2 linked regions of the Nonomuraea africana genome follow. The protein of the gene in region 1 interacts with the protein of each later gene in a pairwise test. Links are inferred from orthologs where the notes say so. Each region holds a gene or a part of one and is shown in the gene's direction. Other genes may lie near its edges.

The links.
Region 2: the proteins of uvrA (region 1) and uvrB interact in binary tests that used the Escherichia coli proteins (3 or more experiments, as listed by UniProt). The link is inferred for Nonomuraea africana from one-to-one orthologs.

What each region holds. Positions count from the first base shown.
Region 1 is NZ_JADBEF010000001.1:3,763,709-3,771,673, reverse strand. Bases 2,672-6,045 are described here. They hold uvrA (excinuclease ABC subunit UvrA), read left to right. Parts: upstream 2,672-3,004; coding sequence 3,005-5,845; downstream 5,846-6,045. Other genes in these bases: H4W81_RS17830 (Rieske (2Fe-2S) protein), read left to right, coding at 5,987-6,045; H4W81_RS17840 (maleylpyruvate isomerase family mycothiol-dependent enzyme), read right to left, coding at 2,672-2,826. Outside these bases: H4W81_RS17855 (phosphatidylserine decarboxylase), read left to right, coding at 1-365; pssA (CDP-diacylglycerol--serine O-phosphatidyltransferase), read left to right, coding at 352-1,179; H4W81_RS17845 (MBL fold metallo-hydrolase), read right to left, coding at 1,385-2,041; more of H4W81_RS17840, read right to left, coding at 2,038-2,671; more of H4W81_RS17830, read left to right, coding at 6,046-6,397; H4W81_RS17825 (Rieske (2Fe-2S) protein), read left to right, coding at 6,503-6,964; H4W81_RS17820 (Rieske (2Fe-2S) protein), read left to right, coding at 7,014-7,481; excinuclease ABC subunit UvrC, read left to right, coding at 7,580-7,965. UniProt on the Escherichia coli protein: The UvrABC repair system catalyzes the recognition and processing of DNA lesions. UvrA is an ATPase and a DNA-binding protein. A damage recognition complex composed of 2 UvrA and 2 UvrB subunits scans DNA for abnormalities.
Region 2 is NZ_JADBEF010000001.1:4,270,282-4,277,793, reverse strand. What follows is about bases 3,051-5,971. They hold uvrB (excinuclease ABC subunit UvrB), read left to right. Parts: upstream 3,051-3,417; coding sequence 3,418-5,526; downstream 5,527-5,971. Other genes in these bases: H4W81_RS20210 (GntR family transcriptional regulator), read right to left, coding at 5,658-5,971; H4W81_RS20220 (sigma factor), read right to left, coding at 3,051-3,215. In the rest of the region: H4W81_RS20230 (SPFH domain-containing protein), read right to left, coding at 1-802; H4W81_RS20225 (SPFH domain-containing protein), read right to left, coding at 799-2,706; more of H4W81_RS20220, read right to left, coding at 2,790-3,050; more of H4W81_RS20210, read right to left, coding at 5,972-6,305; H4W81_RS20205 (beta-galactosidase), read left to right, coding at 6,415-7,512. UniProt on the Escherichia coli protein: The UvrABC repair system catalyzes the recognition and processing of DNA lesions. A damage recognition complex composed of 2 UvrA and 2 UvrB subunits scans DNA for abnormalities.

The sequences.
Region 1 (7,965 bases):
CCATCTTCATGAGCCCGCTGAACGTGCACGTCAACCGCGCACCCCTTGCGGGAACGGTCACGTCCGTGCAGCATGTGGCGGGTGGGTTCCTGCCGGCTTTCAACAAGGACAGCGACCAGAACGAGCGCGTGGTGTGGCATTTCGAGACCGCGCTCGGCGACATCGAGATGGTGCAGATCGCGGGCGCGGTGGCGCGCAGGATCGTGCCGTACGTGAATGCCGGCGTCAAGGTCGCGCAGACGGAGCGGATCGGCCTCATCAGGTTCGGTTCGCGCGTCGACATCTACCTTCCCGAAGGGATCTCCCCCGCGGTCACCGTGGGCGACAAGACGGTGGCGGGGGTGACTCCAATTGACCGCGGCTGACGCTGGAAGCTGGCAGGCCGACGACGAGGAGCCGCGCGGACCGGTGGGCAAGGCCTTCCGGCTGTCGGCGGCCGACTCGCTGTCCCTGGGCAACGCGCTGTGCGGCTTCCTGGCCGTGTGCGTGCTCGCCTCCTCGGCCATCCAGGCGCTGAAGGCGGGCGACGGCTTCCTGCCCGACCCGCGCTACTTCGCCACCGCGGTGGTCCTGCTGCTCATCGGAGCCACCTGCGACCTGTTCGACGGCCTGGTGGCGCGGCGCTTCCGCGCCTCCGCCATGGGCGCCGAGCTCGACAACCTGGCCGACGTGATCAGCTTCGGCTTCGCGCCGGCGTTCATGGTCGTGATCTGGGGCGGTTTCACCGGCAAGCTGCCGCTGACGGCGGTGATCGTGGCCGCGGCCTCGGTGCTCATCGCCGGCTGCGTGCGACTGGCCCGCTTCGCCTGCGTCAAGACCAAGAGTGGCGACTTCATGGGCCTGCCCATCCCGATGGGCGCGATGACGGTCGTCTCGATCGTGCTGCTGTTCCAGCCCAACTGGTTCTCCCTGGCCGCGGTGCTCGGGGTCGCGTGGCTGATGGTGAGCCGCATCGAGTACCCCAAGCCCAAGGGGCAGCTGGCGGCCGTCGTGCTCGCCTGGATCATGATCAACGTGGCGTGCCTCACGGCGTGGGCCGCGTGGCCGCAGGGTGGCGACACGCTCATCCAGGTCGGCGCCACGATGCAGATCGCGCTGGTCGCGGCGATCCCGCTGCGGGTGCTGTTCTTCAAGCGCGAGCAGCGCAAGGAGCGCAAGGAATCCGCGGGCGTCGACTGACGACAGGACAAGGGGCTCGCGCCGCTTCCCGTGGAAGCGTGCGCGAGCCTTTTGTCATTCATCCCGTACGGCAGGCCCCCAACGCGCCTCCGCCGTCACCGGCACCGCTCCGTCCAGGGGACGCTCCTCGGGCGCGCCGCCGCAACGGCGCCCGTGGACCGGGCGGATCGTGCCTGCTGTACGAGAGGGCCGGCTACCAGCCTGGCTACCAGCCTCGGGCCCGCCACTCGGGCAGCGACGGCCGCTCCGCGCCGAGAGTCGTGTCCTTTCCATGGCCCGGATACACCCACGTCTCGTCGGGCAGCCGGTCGAAGACCCGCTCCACCACGTCGTCGTAGAGCTGGGTGAACCGATCGGGGTCCTTCCAGGTGTTGCCCACCCCGCCGGGGAACAGCGAGTCGCCGGTGAACAGGTGCTGCTCGCTGCCGCCGCCGTCGTAGAGCAGCGCGATCGAGCCGGGGGTGTGGCCGCGCAGGTGGATGACCTCGAGCGTGACCACGCCGACCGAGATCCGGTCGCCGTGCTCCACCAGCCGGTCGGGCGTGAGCGGCAGCCCGGGAGCGTCCAGCGGGTGCGCGATCGTGGCGGCTCCCGTGACCTTGACCACCTGCTCGAGCCCCTGCCAGTGGTCGCCGTGCTGGTGGGTGGTGATGACCGCGGCCGGCGGCTGGTCGTTGATCAGCGCGAGCAGCCTGTCGGGCTCGGCCGCGGCGTCGATGAGCACCCCTTCACCGGTGCCGGTGCAGCGCAGCAGGTAGGCATTGTTGTCGAACGGGCCCACGGCGAGCTTGGTGATGGTGAGCTTGTCGAGCTCCCGCACGTCGGCAGGGCCGCCGACCTGGACATCGCCTGTGTAGGTCATGGGCTCTCCTCTGGGTAGATGTCGGGAGGCGCCGTCGGGAGGTTCGCGGGGGCGGGCATGGTCAGCCACGGTGGTGGCGACGGCAGCTGCTCGCCCGTGGCGCGCGGCCCCTCGGACACCACCCTAATCCCCTCCCCTGCTGACCGTCCGGTCAGCCAGGCGAGCACCTCGCGCGATCCGCCGCGCACCACGGGCCCCTCGCCCAGTCCGTGCCACTCGCGTGCGGGCCGCTCCAGCAGGATCGCGCTGACCGTGCCGCTGCCGTACGGCCAGCAGGCCAGGCAGTCGTGCAGCTCTCTCAGCACGAAGGCCTCGGGCCAGTTGGCGGGCGTGTATCCGGCGCCGAGGTCGACATGGTGGAGCTCCAGCTCCCGCAGCCGCCGTACCAGCACGTACCAGGCGGGGTGCGGGGGCGGCCTGAGCGCGGAGACCATCGCCGACCAGGCCTGCGCGGGCAGCTCCTCGATCGTCGCGGCCAGCCGGGCGGCGCTCTCCTCCAGGTCGGCGCGCTGCTCGGCGGCCTTCCTGGCGGCGCCCGCCTCGATCCCGGCCGCCCGCGCGGCGGGGTCCGGGTACTGCGGCGTCTCGATCCCCGTCCTGGCCCAGGTGAGCAGATTGACCAGGCCGTCGGCGTTGCGGGCGAGATGGGTCAGCACATGGCCCCTGGTCCAGCCGGGCAGCAGCGAGGGCGCGGTCACGCCGGCGTCATCCAGCTCGGCGGCGGTGGACAGGAGCCGCTCCGTGGCGGCGGCGAGTTCGGCGCGCAGAGAGGGCAGAACGGTCATGCGGGCATAATGCCGCAGTTCACGTGGTTGAACCTGCAAGGACCGGTACCGGCTCGGGAGAAAGCCGTACTCTGGTGAGGGAAGTTTTCGACGGGGCGCCAGCGGACCCCCGAAATTGTCGGAGCCTCCCTCTACCATCCCCCGTGGACCTATCAACACCTTCGACGTCGGGATCACCGTGGCAGACCGTTTGATCGTGCGTGGCGCACGTGAACACAACCTCAAGGACGTCTCGCTCGACCTTCCGCGAGACTCCCTGATCGTCTTCACCGGGCTATCGGGCTCGGGCAAGTCGAGTCTGGCTTTCGACACGATCTTCGCCGAGGGCCAGCGTCGCTACGTCGAGTCCCTGTCGTCCTACGCCCGGCAGTTCCTGGGCCAGATGGACAAGCCCGACGTCGACTTCATCGAGGGGCTGTCTCCCGCGGTCTCCATCGACCAGAAGTCGACCAGCCGCAACCCCCGCTCCACGGTCGGCACCATCACCGAGGTCTACGACTACCTGCGGCTGCTGTGGGCGCGCATCGGCAAGCCGCACTGTCCCGCCTGCGGGCGCCCGATCGCCAGGCAGACCCCGCAGCAGATCGTCGACAGGGTGATGGAGCTCGACGAGGGCACCCGCTTCCAGGTGCTCGCCCCCGTCGTCAGGGGCCGCAAGGGCGAGTACGCCGAGCTGTTCCGCGAGCTGCAGACCAAGGGCTTCGCCAGGGCGAGGGTCGACGGCACGGTGATCCGCCTCGAGGAGCCGCCGACGCTGAAGAAGTACGAGAAGCACGACATCGAGGTCATCGTCGACCGGCTGTCGGTGAAGGAGTCGTCGCGCAGGCGGCTCACCGACTCGGTCGAGACCGCGCTGACGCTGTCCGGCGGCACGATCACGCTCGAATTCGTCGACCTGCCCGACGACGACCCCGGCCGTGAGCGCTTCTACTCCGAGCATCTCTACTGCCCGTACGACGACCTGTCGTTCGAGGAGCTCGAGCCGCGCTCGTTCTCCTTCAACTCGCCCTTCGGCGCCTGCCCCGAGTGCACCGGCCTCGGCACGAAGATGGAGGTCGACCCCGACCTCGTCGTGCCCGATCCGGAGAAGACGCTCGGCGACGGCGCGCTCAACCCGTGGGCCGGCGGCCACACCAGCGAGTACTTCGTCCGCCTGGTCGAGGCGCTCGGCCTGACCATGGGCTTCAACCTCGACACCCCGTGGGAGAAGCTGTCGAAGAAGGCGCAGAAGTCCCTGCTCTACGGGCACGACGAGCAGGTCCACGTCCGCTACAGCAACCGCTACGGCAGGCAGCGCTCCTACTACACGACCTACGAGGGCGTGATCCCGTGGGTGCAGCGCAGGCACGCCGAGGCCGAGAGCGACTCCACGCGTGAGCGCTTCGAGGGCTACATGCGCGAGATCCCGTGCCCGACCTGCGAGGGCAAGCGGCTCAAGCCGGTCTCGCTGGCCGTGACCGTCGCCGACAAGTCGATCGCCGACGTCTCGGGCATGTCGATCGGCGAGTGCGCCAAGTTCCTCGCCGCGCTGAAGCTGTCCGACCGCGACATGCACATCGCCGAGCGAGTGGTCAAGGAGATCAACGCCCGTATGGGCTTCCTGCTCGACGTCGGCCTCGACTACCTCACGATGGACCGCGCGGCGGGCACCCTGGCCGGTGGCGAGGCGCAGCGCATCCGCCTGGCCACGCAGATCGGCTCGGGCCTCGTCGGCGTGCTCTACGTCCTCGACGAGCCGTCCATCGGCCTGCACCAGCGCGACAACATGCGCCTGCTCGACACCCTGATCAGGTTGCGTGACATGGGTAACACGCTGATCGTCGTCGAGCACGACGAGGACACCATCGCCGCAGCCGACTGGGTGGTCGACATCGGCCCCGGCGCGGGCGAGCACGGCGGCCAGGTCGTCGTCTCGGGCACCGTCCAGGACCTGCTCGCCAGTGAGGAGTCGCTGACCGGCGCCTACCTGTCGGGCCGCAGGTCCATCGCGATCCCCGCCAAGCGCCGCAAGCGCGACAAGAAGCGGCAGATCACGGTGAAGGGCGCGCGCGAGCACAACCTGAAGGGCGTCGACATCGACTTCCCCCTCGGCGTGTTCACCGCGGTCACCGGAGTGTCAGGGTCGGGCAAGTCGACGCTGGTCAATGACATCCTCTACAACGCGCTGGCCAAGGAGCTCAACGGCGCCCGCACGGTGCCGGGCCGCCATTCGCGGGTGAACGGCATGGACCAGGTCGACAAGGTCGTCCACGTCGACCAGTCGCCGATCGGCCGCACCCCCCGCTCCAACCCGGCGACCTACACCGGGGTCTTCGACCACGTGCGCAAGCTGTTTGCGGCGACCACCGAGGCGAAGGTGCGCGGCTACCAGCCGGGGCGCTTCAGCTTCAACGTCAAGGGCGGGCGCTGCGAGGCGTGCGCCGGCGACGGCACCATCAAGATCGAGATGAACTTCCTGCCCGACGTCTACGTCCCCTGCGAGGTCTGCCACGGCGCCCGCTACAACAGGGAGACGCTCGAGGTCCACTACAAGGGCAAGACCATCTCCGAGGTCCTCGACATGCCGATCGAGGAGGCGCTGTCGTTCTTCGACGCCATCCCGGCGATCAAGCGGCACCTGCAGACCCTCAACGACGTCGGCCTGGGCTACGTGCGCCTCGGCCAGCCGGCGACCACGCTGTCCGGTGGTGAGGCGCAGCGCGTGAAGCTCGCCTCCGAGCTGCAGCGCCGCCAGACGGGCCGGACGATCTACGTGCTCGACGAGCCGACCACCGGCCTGCACTTCGAGGACATCCGGCGGCTGCTCGGCGTCCTCGGACGACTGGTCGACGGCGGCAACACGGTGATCGTGATCGAGCACAACCTCGACGTGATCAAGACCGCCGACTGGGTCATCGACATGGGTCCCGAGGGCGGTTCCCGCGGCGGCACCCTGGTGGCGTCCGGCACGCCCGAAGAGGTGGCGCTCGTGGACGAGAGCCACACCGGCCGGTTCCTGCGGAAGATCCTCTCTGTCTGACGCCCCGCCCACCCCCCGGGGGCCGGATTCGGGACCACGGGGGGCCCTCAATATGCTGAATAGCAGGTAAAGGCCCGGCCTGACATGGGCGTCGGGGGATCGCGGAGGGGCGACATGGCAGGCGAGGAGCGGGGTAGTGGCATGCCCACACCGGGCCGGCGCGAGGTGCTCGGAGCGGCGGGCGTGGCCGTGTGCGGGGTGGCGCTGGCCGGGTGCGCAGGCGGGGACGGCACCGCCGCGGCGGTCGTGCCACCCGGCATCAAGGGCAAGGTCATCGCCAAGAAGGCCGACGTCCCCGTGGGCGGCGGCAAGGTGATCAACGAGTGGAAGATCGTGGTCACCCAGCCCACCTCGGGCGTCTTCAAGGCGTTCACCGCCAGGTGCCCGCACAAGGGCTGCTCGGTGTCGCGTCCCGAGGACGGCGTGCTGACCTGCCCGTGCCACGGCAGCGAGTTCGCCCTCGACAGCGGCAAGTGCCTCAAGGGCCCCGCCCAGGCGCCGCTGGCGGAGTTCCCGCTCAAGGTCGAGGGCGACGGAATCGTCATCCTGTGAACGGGTAAAACTACCTGGTTTCGAGGATCGGCTCGGGGAAGGCTGAACCGGCGCGCACGCGCGGCCGTACCTGAGAAGAGACAGCGATCCTGGAGGGTGATCATCATGGCAGAGGCGACACGTCGCGCGGTGGTGCTGGGAGCCGGGGGTGTGAGCCTGGGCGCGCTGCTCACCGCCTGCGCCGGATACGGACAGCCGGCCGACACCGTGGCCGAGCCCGCGGCCCCCGCTTCCTCGGCTCCGGAATCCGCGCAGTCGAAGCAGGACGAGAAGCCCGCGGGGGAGGAACTGGCCAGCACGGCCGAGATCCCCGAGGGCGGCGGCAAGGTCTTCGCCGAGCAGAAGGTCGTGGTGACGCAGCCGTCAGCGGGCGAGTTCAAGTGCTTCACGGCCATCTGCACCCACCAGGGCTGCCCGGTGGACAGCGTCGAGGGCGGGACCATCAACTGTCCCTGCCACGGCAGCAAGTACAACATCGCCGACGGCTCCGTGGCCAACGGGCCGGCGACCAAGGGGCTGGCGGAGAAGAAGATCACGATTGACGGCGAGAAGATTTCGCTGGCGTAGGCCGCGTTCTTTCACAAATTTCTCAGTTGTCTGCGGTTGGTTGGTTCGCATGCGAGACGATCTTAAGAACCGCAGGACGGTTATCGCGGGTGTGGGAGCGGGCGGCCTGGCCGTGGTGCTGGCGGCGTGTGGCGGTGACGGCGAGGCGACGACCAGCGCGGCCCCACAGGCACAGGCCGGCTCAGCGGCGCCCTCCGCCTCCACCTCCGCCACCGGCGGCGAAGCGAGTACGGCAGGACTCACCACGACGGCCGACGTGCCGGTCGGAGGCGGGACGATCTTCAAGGAGCAGAAGGTCGTCGTGACCCAGCCGACGGCAGGCCAGTTCAAGTGTTTCAGCGCCATCTGCACCCACCAGGGGTGTCCAGTGGCGTCGGTCGCGGAGGGGACGATCGACTGCCCCTGCCACGGAAGCAAGTTCAGCATCGCGGACGGGTCGGTCAAGGACGGGCCGGCGACCAAGCCGCTGCCCGAGGTGGCCATCAAGGTCGAAGGGGACTCGATCACGCTGGCGTGAGCGCGCCGCCCGCCGTACCTTCCCGTACGGCGGGCGCCTTGCCGTTTCCCTGCCGTCCTCCGGGAAGAGCTTGGTTGTCGGTGGCGGCCTATAGGCTTTTGAACGTGGCGAGCACCTTGAGTTTCCGGCCCAAGTCCGGGTCGATCCCCGACTCTCCAGGGGTCTATCGGTTCCGCGACGCCAACGCCCGGGTGATCTACGTGGGCAAGGCGAAGAGCCTGCGGCAGCGGCTCAACTCCTACTTCGCCGACTTCACGGGCCTGCACCCCCGCACCCGGACCATGCTCGACACGGCGGCGAGCGTCGACTGGACCGTCGTCGGCACCGAGGTCGAGGCGCTCCAGCTCGAATACTCCTGGATCAAGGAGTTCGACCCGCGCTTCAACGTGAAGTACCGCGACGACAAGTCCTACCCCTACCTCGCGGTCACGATGGGCGAGGAGTTCCCCCGCGTGCAGGTGCTGCGCGGAGCCAAGAAGAAGGG
Region 2 (7,512 bases), 510 kb from region 1 along the record:
CGATGCGGCGCTTGCGGGTCAGCTCCCACTCGCGCTCGTAGGCCGACAGCTCCTTGGCCACCTTCTCCCTGGTGGCCAGGTGCTGCTGGTACTGGTCGGGCAGCTGCACGTCGGGGATGTTGGCGCCGGTGACACGCACGCCGTACCTGCCGAGCTGGCGGTTGAGCGCCTCCTGCATGTCGCCGACGTCGGAGCCGCGCAGGTCGTAGGCGCGCTCGGTGTTGACCCTGCGGCTGCGCTGCCTGATCGCGTCCTGGACGGCGCTGGAGAGCACGAGGTCGAAGTTGCCCGCGCCGATCGTCCGGACGAACGCCACGGGGTCGATGATGCGGAACTTCAGGAAGAACTCGATCGACTTCAGCGGCACGTTCTCGGCCGTCGGGCAGGCCGAGATCGGCGCGGAGTAGGGGATCTCGGTGGAGGTGTCGACGACCGCGTCCACCCTGTCCCAGGGCAGCCACAGGTAGTGGCGGCCAGGGGGCAGCACCCCGGTGATGGCGCCCCACCTGCTGCGGACGCCCGTGGTGCCCTCCTCGATCTCGATGATGGCGCGCCGCCACATCCAGATCAGCCCGATGAGCAGCACCAGCACGGCGGCCAGCGCCGCGAGCACGAGCCCGGCGACGACGGCCATGCCGGCGAAGTACACGGCCAGGAACACCAGCGTCATCCACGCGAAGCCGCGCCTGTCCTTGGGGATGACCACGGGGACGAGCTGGCCCTGCTCGCCGCCGCGCAGCAGCTGGCGGATGTCGGACCAGGAGGCCAGCGACTCCTTGATCTTGGAGAAGTCCCTGCTCATCGGGTCTCACCCTCCTGCGCGTCGGTGCTGGACTGCGGTGGCTGGGCGGGCCAGACCGGGGTGCCCAGCGGGCGGGCGCCCTGCGGGTCCGGCGGCGTGGGCCACCCGGACGGCGTCGCCGGGGGCGTCACCGGCGGCTGGCCCGGTACGGCCGGGCCTCTGCTCACCGGCGGAGCGGGCGGCGGAGGCGGCGGGGACGCGGGGGCGGGCCGCTCGTAGGCGGGCAGCGCGCTGGGCACGGACGGGCTCGGCTCGGGGGCCGGCATCCGCATCGGGCGCTCGATGGTGGCCTCGACGTCCACGGCCGGCCATGCGGAGCCGGGGCCGGGGACCTCGGGGACGGCGGCCTCCTCGACGATCGTGGTCTCGGTGGTTCCGGGGCCGCCCTTGAGCAGCGCGGCGATCTCCTCGCCGCGCTCCTCGACGCGCTGCTCGATCTCGGCCAGCCTCGACCTGATCGCGGCCATGTCCTCGGCCGAGTACAGCACCGCGTCCTTGCCGCCGACCAGCTGCTGGGCCAGGGCGAGGAAGTCGATGTCGCTCTCCTCTCCGACCTGCACGACCTGCGGCAGCCGTCCGGCGACCGACTCCAGCTTGTCCAGCAGGTCCTGCTGGAAGCGGTAGTCGAGGATCTCGGGGGCTTCGGCGGCCGACAGCGCGCGGATGTCGAGCGCCTGCGCCTCCAGCAGCGCGGCGTTGGCGTTGGCGGTCGACTCCGCCTCCACCAGCCGCTGCCTGGCCTGCGCCTTGGCCTGGTGGGAGGCCCGCTCCAGCGCGGTGTCCATGCGCGCCTGGTAGGCGGCGATCTCGGCCTGGATGGCGCTCAGCGTCTCCTGAAGCCCGGCGAGCTCCTTGATCAGGTCGCCCTCGTTCTGCTCCTTGCGCAGCTGCAGCTCGTACTCGTAGGTGTAGGCCTCCTTGGCCACCCTGACCATCTCGGGGGCCGCCAGGTCCATCCGGTACTCCTGGCTGGACGGCTCGGCGTGCGTGATGTTGACATCCGTCAGCCGTACGGCAGGCAGGAACTGCTGGTTGAGGTTGTCGAGCATGCCGAGCGTGCTCTCGCCCACCAGGTCGTAGATGTCCTCGGCGCGCTGGGCGTAGATGAGCGAGCGGGTGACCTCGCTGATGGCGTTCTGCAGCTTGGACTGGAAGCCGCTGACCGAGCCGAGCACGAAGATGAACTCCGCCGGGTTCTCGATCCTGAACTGCAGGAACAGGTCGACGCTCGCCTTGACGCCCTGCTGGGTCGGCGCCTCGCGGATGGGCGCGTTGAACGGGTACTCGCGGGTGGTGTTGACGATGTAGCTGACCCGCTTCCACGGGTTGAACAGCGTCACCCTGCCGGGGTCGGCGATGTGCACCAGCTTGCCGAACTTGGTGATCAGCGCCTTGCAGCCCTCCGGCACCATGACGACGCTGCGCCGCCACCACAGGAAGGCGGCGGCCAGCACCAGCACCAGCCAGTAGTGCGGGCCGAACAGCACGTCGATGCCGGGCACGACGTTGCCGAGCGCGCCGACCAGGCCGAGCACCACGAGGATGCCGAGCGGGATGAGCACCTTCGCCGTGCTCCCCTTGGGGATCACGACGGGCGAGATGACGTGCAGCGGCTCGCCGTTCCTGCCCTGCTCGGTGAAGCTGCGGCTGATGATCTCGCCGGCCTCGTTCAGGGAGGCCGTGCGGGCCTCGATCACCGTGCCGACCGAGGCACCGCCGTCACGGGCGGCCAGGAAGTCGCGCGGGTTGAGCTGGAAACCAGGTGCCTGCCCGGCCAGCTGCCCTGCCTGTCCCATGGCCTGCTCGACGGCCTGCCCCATGGCCTGCCGTACGTCGCCGCCTTGGGCCACGGCCTGGGCTATGCCCTGACCTGCCTGGATCAGGGCCTCTCTTGGTCGAGACATCGCACCTCTCTCATCGAATCAGGGGGAATACGTACCGTATCGGCCATCCCTTGATGATCGCTTGCAAAAGGATTTCGACACGGTCAGCGTCCGGCTACGGTGAGGTCGACGAGGATCAGCTTGCCGTCCAGCTCGTAGGCGAACAGGCCCGGGGTGCGCAGCACGATCATCGCCCGCTGGCGCCTGGGCAGCCGCCTCCACAGGTCGGAGTCGAAGTCGGCCCACAGCGACGGCGTGTCGGCGACCTGCCGGTCGGGAGGCTCCCCCGCGAGGTACTCGCGCCGCCGCCTGCGCCACACCGTGATGTGCAGGCGCGTCATCGTCACCCTCACGTAGCTCTCGGGATCGTGCTTGCCGCGCACGCGCGACCAGGAGCCGCGCAGCCGCACCAGCGCCTCCTGCACCAGATCCGCCGCGTCGTGCGGGTTGCCGGTGAGCGCGTAGGCGCATCTCATCAGCGCGTCGGCCCGGTCGGCGACGAACGTCTCGAACAGCAGGTCGTCGGTCATGTGGTCCCTTCCATCCCGATATAGACGGTGTGGAGGGGGCACACGTTCACGAGTGGCCGGAAAGACGACCCTGACGTGACGGCGGGGACCGGAGTCCGGCTGGAGTGGCGTGCTCGGACGTGGGTCAGCCGGTGACCGGGGTGGGGTGGGGTGGGGCGGCTCGCCGTAAGAAATGTCGGTGCCACCACCTACAGTGAGAAACATGCGGCCGGTAACAGATTTGCAGCGGAAGGTGGCGCCCTTCGAGGTCGTCACCGAGATGACCCCTTCCGGCGACCAGCCGACGGCGATCGCCGAGCTGGAGCGCAGGGTCGCGAGGGGTGAGAAGGACAGCGTCCTGCTCGGCGCCACGGGCACCGGCAAGACGGCCACGGTCGCCTGGCTGATCGAGCGGTTGCAGCGTCCCGCCCTCGTCATGCAGCCCAACAAGACGCTGGCCGCGCAGTTCGCCAACGAGCTGCGCGAGATGCTGCCCAACAACGCGGTCGAGTACTTCGTCTCCTACTACGACTACTACCAGCCAGAGGCCTACGTCCCGCAGAGCGACACCTACATCGAGAAAGACTCCTCGATCAACGACGAGGTCGAGCGGCTGCGCCACTCGGCCACCAACTCGTTGCTGACCAGGCGCGACACGATCGTGGTCGCCTCGGTCTCGTGCATCTACGGCCTGGGCACCCCGCAGGAGTACGTCGACCGCATGGCGAGGCTCCGCGTCGGCATGGAGGTCGACCGCGACCAGCTGCTGCGCCGCCTGGTCGACATGCAGTACACCCGCAACGACCTGGCCTTCACCCGCGGCACCTTCAGGGTGCGCGGCGACACGATCGAGATCATCCCCAAGTACGAAGAGCTGGCCGTCCGCATCGAGATGTTCGGCGACGAGATCGAGAAGCTCTCCACGATGCACCCGCTGACCGGCGACGTCATCACCGAGGACGAAGAGCTCTACATCTTCCCCGCCTCCCACTACGTCGCGGGCGAGGAGCGCATGGCCAGGGCCGTCGAGGGCATCGAGGCCGAGCTGGTCGAGCGCCTCGCGGAGCTGGAGCGGCAGGGCAAGCTGCTGGAGGCGCAGCGTCTACGCATGCGCACCACCTACGACATCGAGATGATGCGCCAGGTCGGCACCTGCTCGGGCATCGAGAACTACTCGCGGCACATGGACGGCCGCGAGCCCGGCAGCGCGCCCAACACGCTGCTCGACTACTTCCCCGAAGACTTCCTGCTGGTGCTCGACGAGTCGCACCAGACCGTGCCGCAGATCGGCGCCATGTACGAAGGCGACGCCTCCCGCAAGCGCACCCTCGTCGACCACGGCTTCCGCCTGCCGTCGGCGATGGACAACAGGCCGCTGAAGTGGGAGGAGTTCCTGGAGCGGATCGGCCAGACCGTCTACCTGTCGGCCACCCCCGGCACCTACGAGCTGGGCAGAGTCAAAGGCGAGGTCGTCGAGCAGGTCATCCGCCCGACCGGCCTGGTCGACCCCGAGGTCGTCATCAAGCCCACCAAGGGGCAGATCGACGACCTGGTGCACGAGATCCGCGAGCGCGCCGACAGGGACGAGCGGGTCCTGGTCACCACGCTGACCAAGAAGATGTCCGAAGACCTCACCGACTACCTGCTCGAGCTCGGCATCAGGGTGCGCTACCTGCACAGCGAGGTCGACACGCTGCGCCGCATCGAGCTGCTGCGCGAGCTGCGGATGGGCGAGTACGACGTGCTGGTCGGCATCAACCTCCTGCGGGAGGGCCTCGACCTGCCCGAGGTGTCGCTGGTGGCCATCCTCGACGCCGACAAGGAGGGCTTCCTGCGCTCGGAGACCTCGCTGATCCAGACGATCGGCCGCGCGGCGCGAAACGTCTCCGGGCAGGTCCACATGTACGCCGACAAGATCACCCCGTCGATGGAGCGGGCGATCGAGGAGACCTCACGGCGGCGGGCCAAGCAGATCGCCTACAACGAGGCCAACGGCGTCGATCCGCAGCCGCTGCGCAAGAAGATCGCCGACATCCTCGACTCGCTGCAGCGCGAGGACGCCGACACCGAGCAGCTGATGGGCAGCGGGCGGCAGCAGTCGCGCGGCAAGGCCCCCGTGCCGGGGTTCGCGGCTCGCCAGGCGGGGCAGCACGCGAAGGCGATCGCGGGCGAGATGCCGCGCGCGCAGATGGAGTCGCTGATCGAGTCGCTGACCGAGCAGATGCACCAGTCGGCGGCGGACCTGCAGTTCGAGGTCGCGGCCCGGCTCCGCGACGAGATCAAGGAGCTCAAGCGGGAGCTGAGGGACATGCGCGAGGCCGGCATCAAGTAGCCCTCTCCCGCCCGCAACACCACACGGGACCTGCCTGGAGACGCTGAGCCGGGGCGGGTCCCGCGTCGTACCCGGGGCTTCTCCGTGCCCCTCGGGGGATCGGTGGCCGCCCGTCCATCACGCATGCTCCGTCAGGAGGAGGCGGGGATGCGCGACATCATCCGCTCCATCCCGTTGACCCAGTTGTCGCGCAGGGCCTCGGCGGCCTGGGGCAGGTCGCCGGCCATGAGGAGCTCGGCCACGCGGCAGTGCTCGGCCTGCTCGCGCTCCAGGGGCGTCTCGTCGCCCGCGAGCAGGTGGGCGTAGCGGCGCATCCCGGCCTTGACGCTGGTGATGAGATCCAGCAGGCGCTCGTTGCGGCAGCCGCTCAGCAGCAGGTCGTGCCACTCGTCGTCGTGGCGTTCTATCACCTGCTGCTCGGCGACGCTGTCGGGGAAGTCGCGGGCCAGCGTGAGTAGCTTGGGCGCGATCTCACGCAGGTAGGCGGGGTCGGAGCGCTCGAGAGCCAGCGACTCCAGCGCGGCGACGATCTCGCAGAGCTCCCTGAACTCGTTCCGGCTCACCGGCGCGAACCGGAATCCCTTGCCCTGGTTGCTTTCCAGCACGCCCTCGCCCGCCAAGGTGATCAGGGCCTCGCGCAGCGGGGTGCGGCTGACGCCGAGCTCGGTCGCCAGCGCGACCTCGTTGATGTCCGTCCCCGCGGCGAAGTCACCCCGATCGAGCCTGCTCAGCAGCTCTTCCCTGATCTGCTCGCGTAGCGGTCGCCGCTCGATCGGCATGAGGCTCCTTAGGTCTTGGCCCTGATCTGCTTAGCGCTTGACGTAATGCAAAATACTACACTATGAATTCTGAATACAGATTTACGGACATCCAGAAAGGATCAAAGGAGTGCGCCTGACCCGAGTGCCGGGGCTGCTGTTCGGCGGTGACTACAACCCCGAGCAATGGCCGGAGGAGGTCTGGGCCGAGGACGTCCGGCTCATGGCCGAGGCCGGGGTCACCATGGCCACCGTCGCGGTCTTTTCCTGGTCGCGGCTCGAGCCCGCGCCGGGCGTGTACGACTTCGGGTGGCTGGACCGCGTCCTCGACCTCCTCCACGAGCACGGGGTGTCCGCCGACCTGGCCACCGCGACCGCCACCCCGCCGCCCTGGCTGGTCAGGGCGCACCCGGAGGCCATGCCGGTCGACGCCCATGGAGTGCGGCTGGAGTTCGGGTCCCGGCAGGGATACTGCCCCAGCTCGCCGGTCTTCCGCGAGCACACCGTGCGCCTCGCGACGGCGATCGCCACCCGGTACGCCGAGCATCCGGCGCTGGCGATGTGGCACGTCGGCAACGAGTACGCCGACCACACGCTCGAATGCTTCTGCCCCGAGTCCGCCCGCCACTTCCGCGCCTGGCTGCAGGCCCGCTACGGCACGGTCGGCGCGCTGAACACCGCCTGGGGCACCTCCTGCTGGGGTCAGCACTACACGGGGTTCGAGCAGATCGAGCCGCCCCGCAAGGCGCCAGGCCCCGTCAACCCGGCCCAACTCCTCGACTGGCGCCGCTTCTGCAGCGACGCGCTGCTGGAGCTGTTCACCGCCGAGCGGGACGCGCTGCGCGAGGTCACGCCGGCCGTACCGGTCACCACGAACTTCATGAGCATCCTGCACGGTCTCGACTACTGGTCGTGGGCGGCGGCCGAGGACCTGGTGAGCGACGACGCCTACCCCGACCCGGCCGACCCCGAGTCGCACGTGGCGGTCGCCCTGAGCTATGACCTCATGCGCTCGCTCAAGCAACGCCCCTGGCTGCTGCTGGAGTCGGCGCCGTCGGCGGTGTCGTGGCGCGAGGTCAACGTGCCCAAGCCGCCCGGCATGATGCGCCTGCACAGCCTCCAGGCGGTGGCCCACGGCGCCGACGGAGTGATGTTCTTCCAGTGGCGACAGGCGAAGTACGGTCCGGAGAAGTTCCACTCGGCCCTGCTCCCGCACGGTGGCACCACG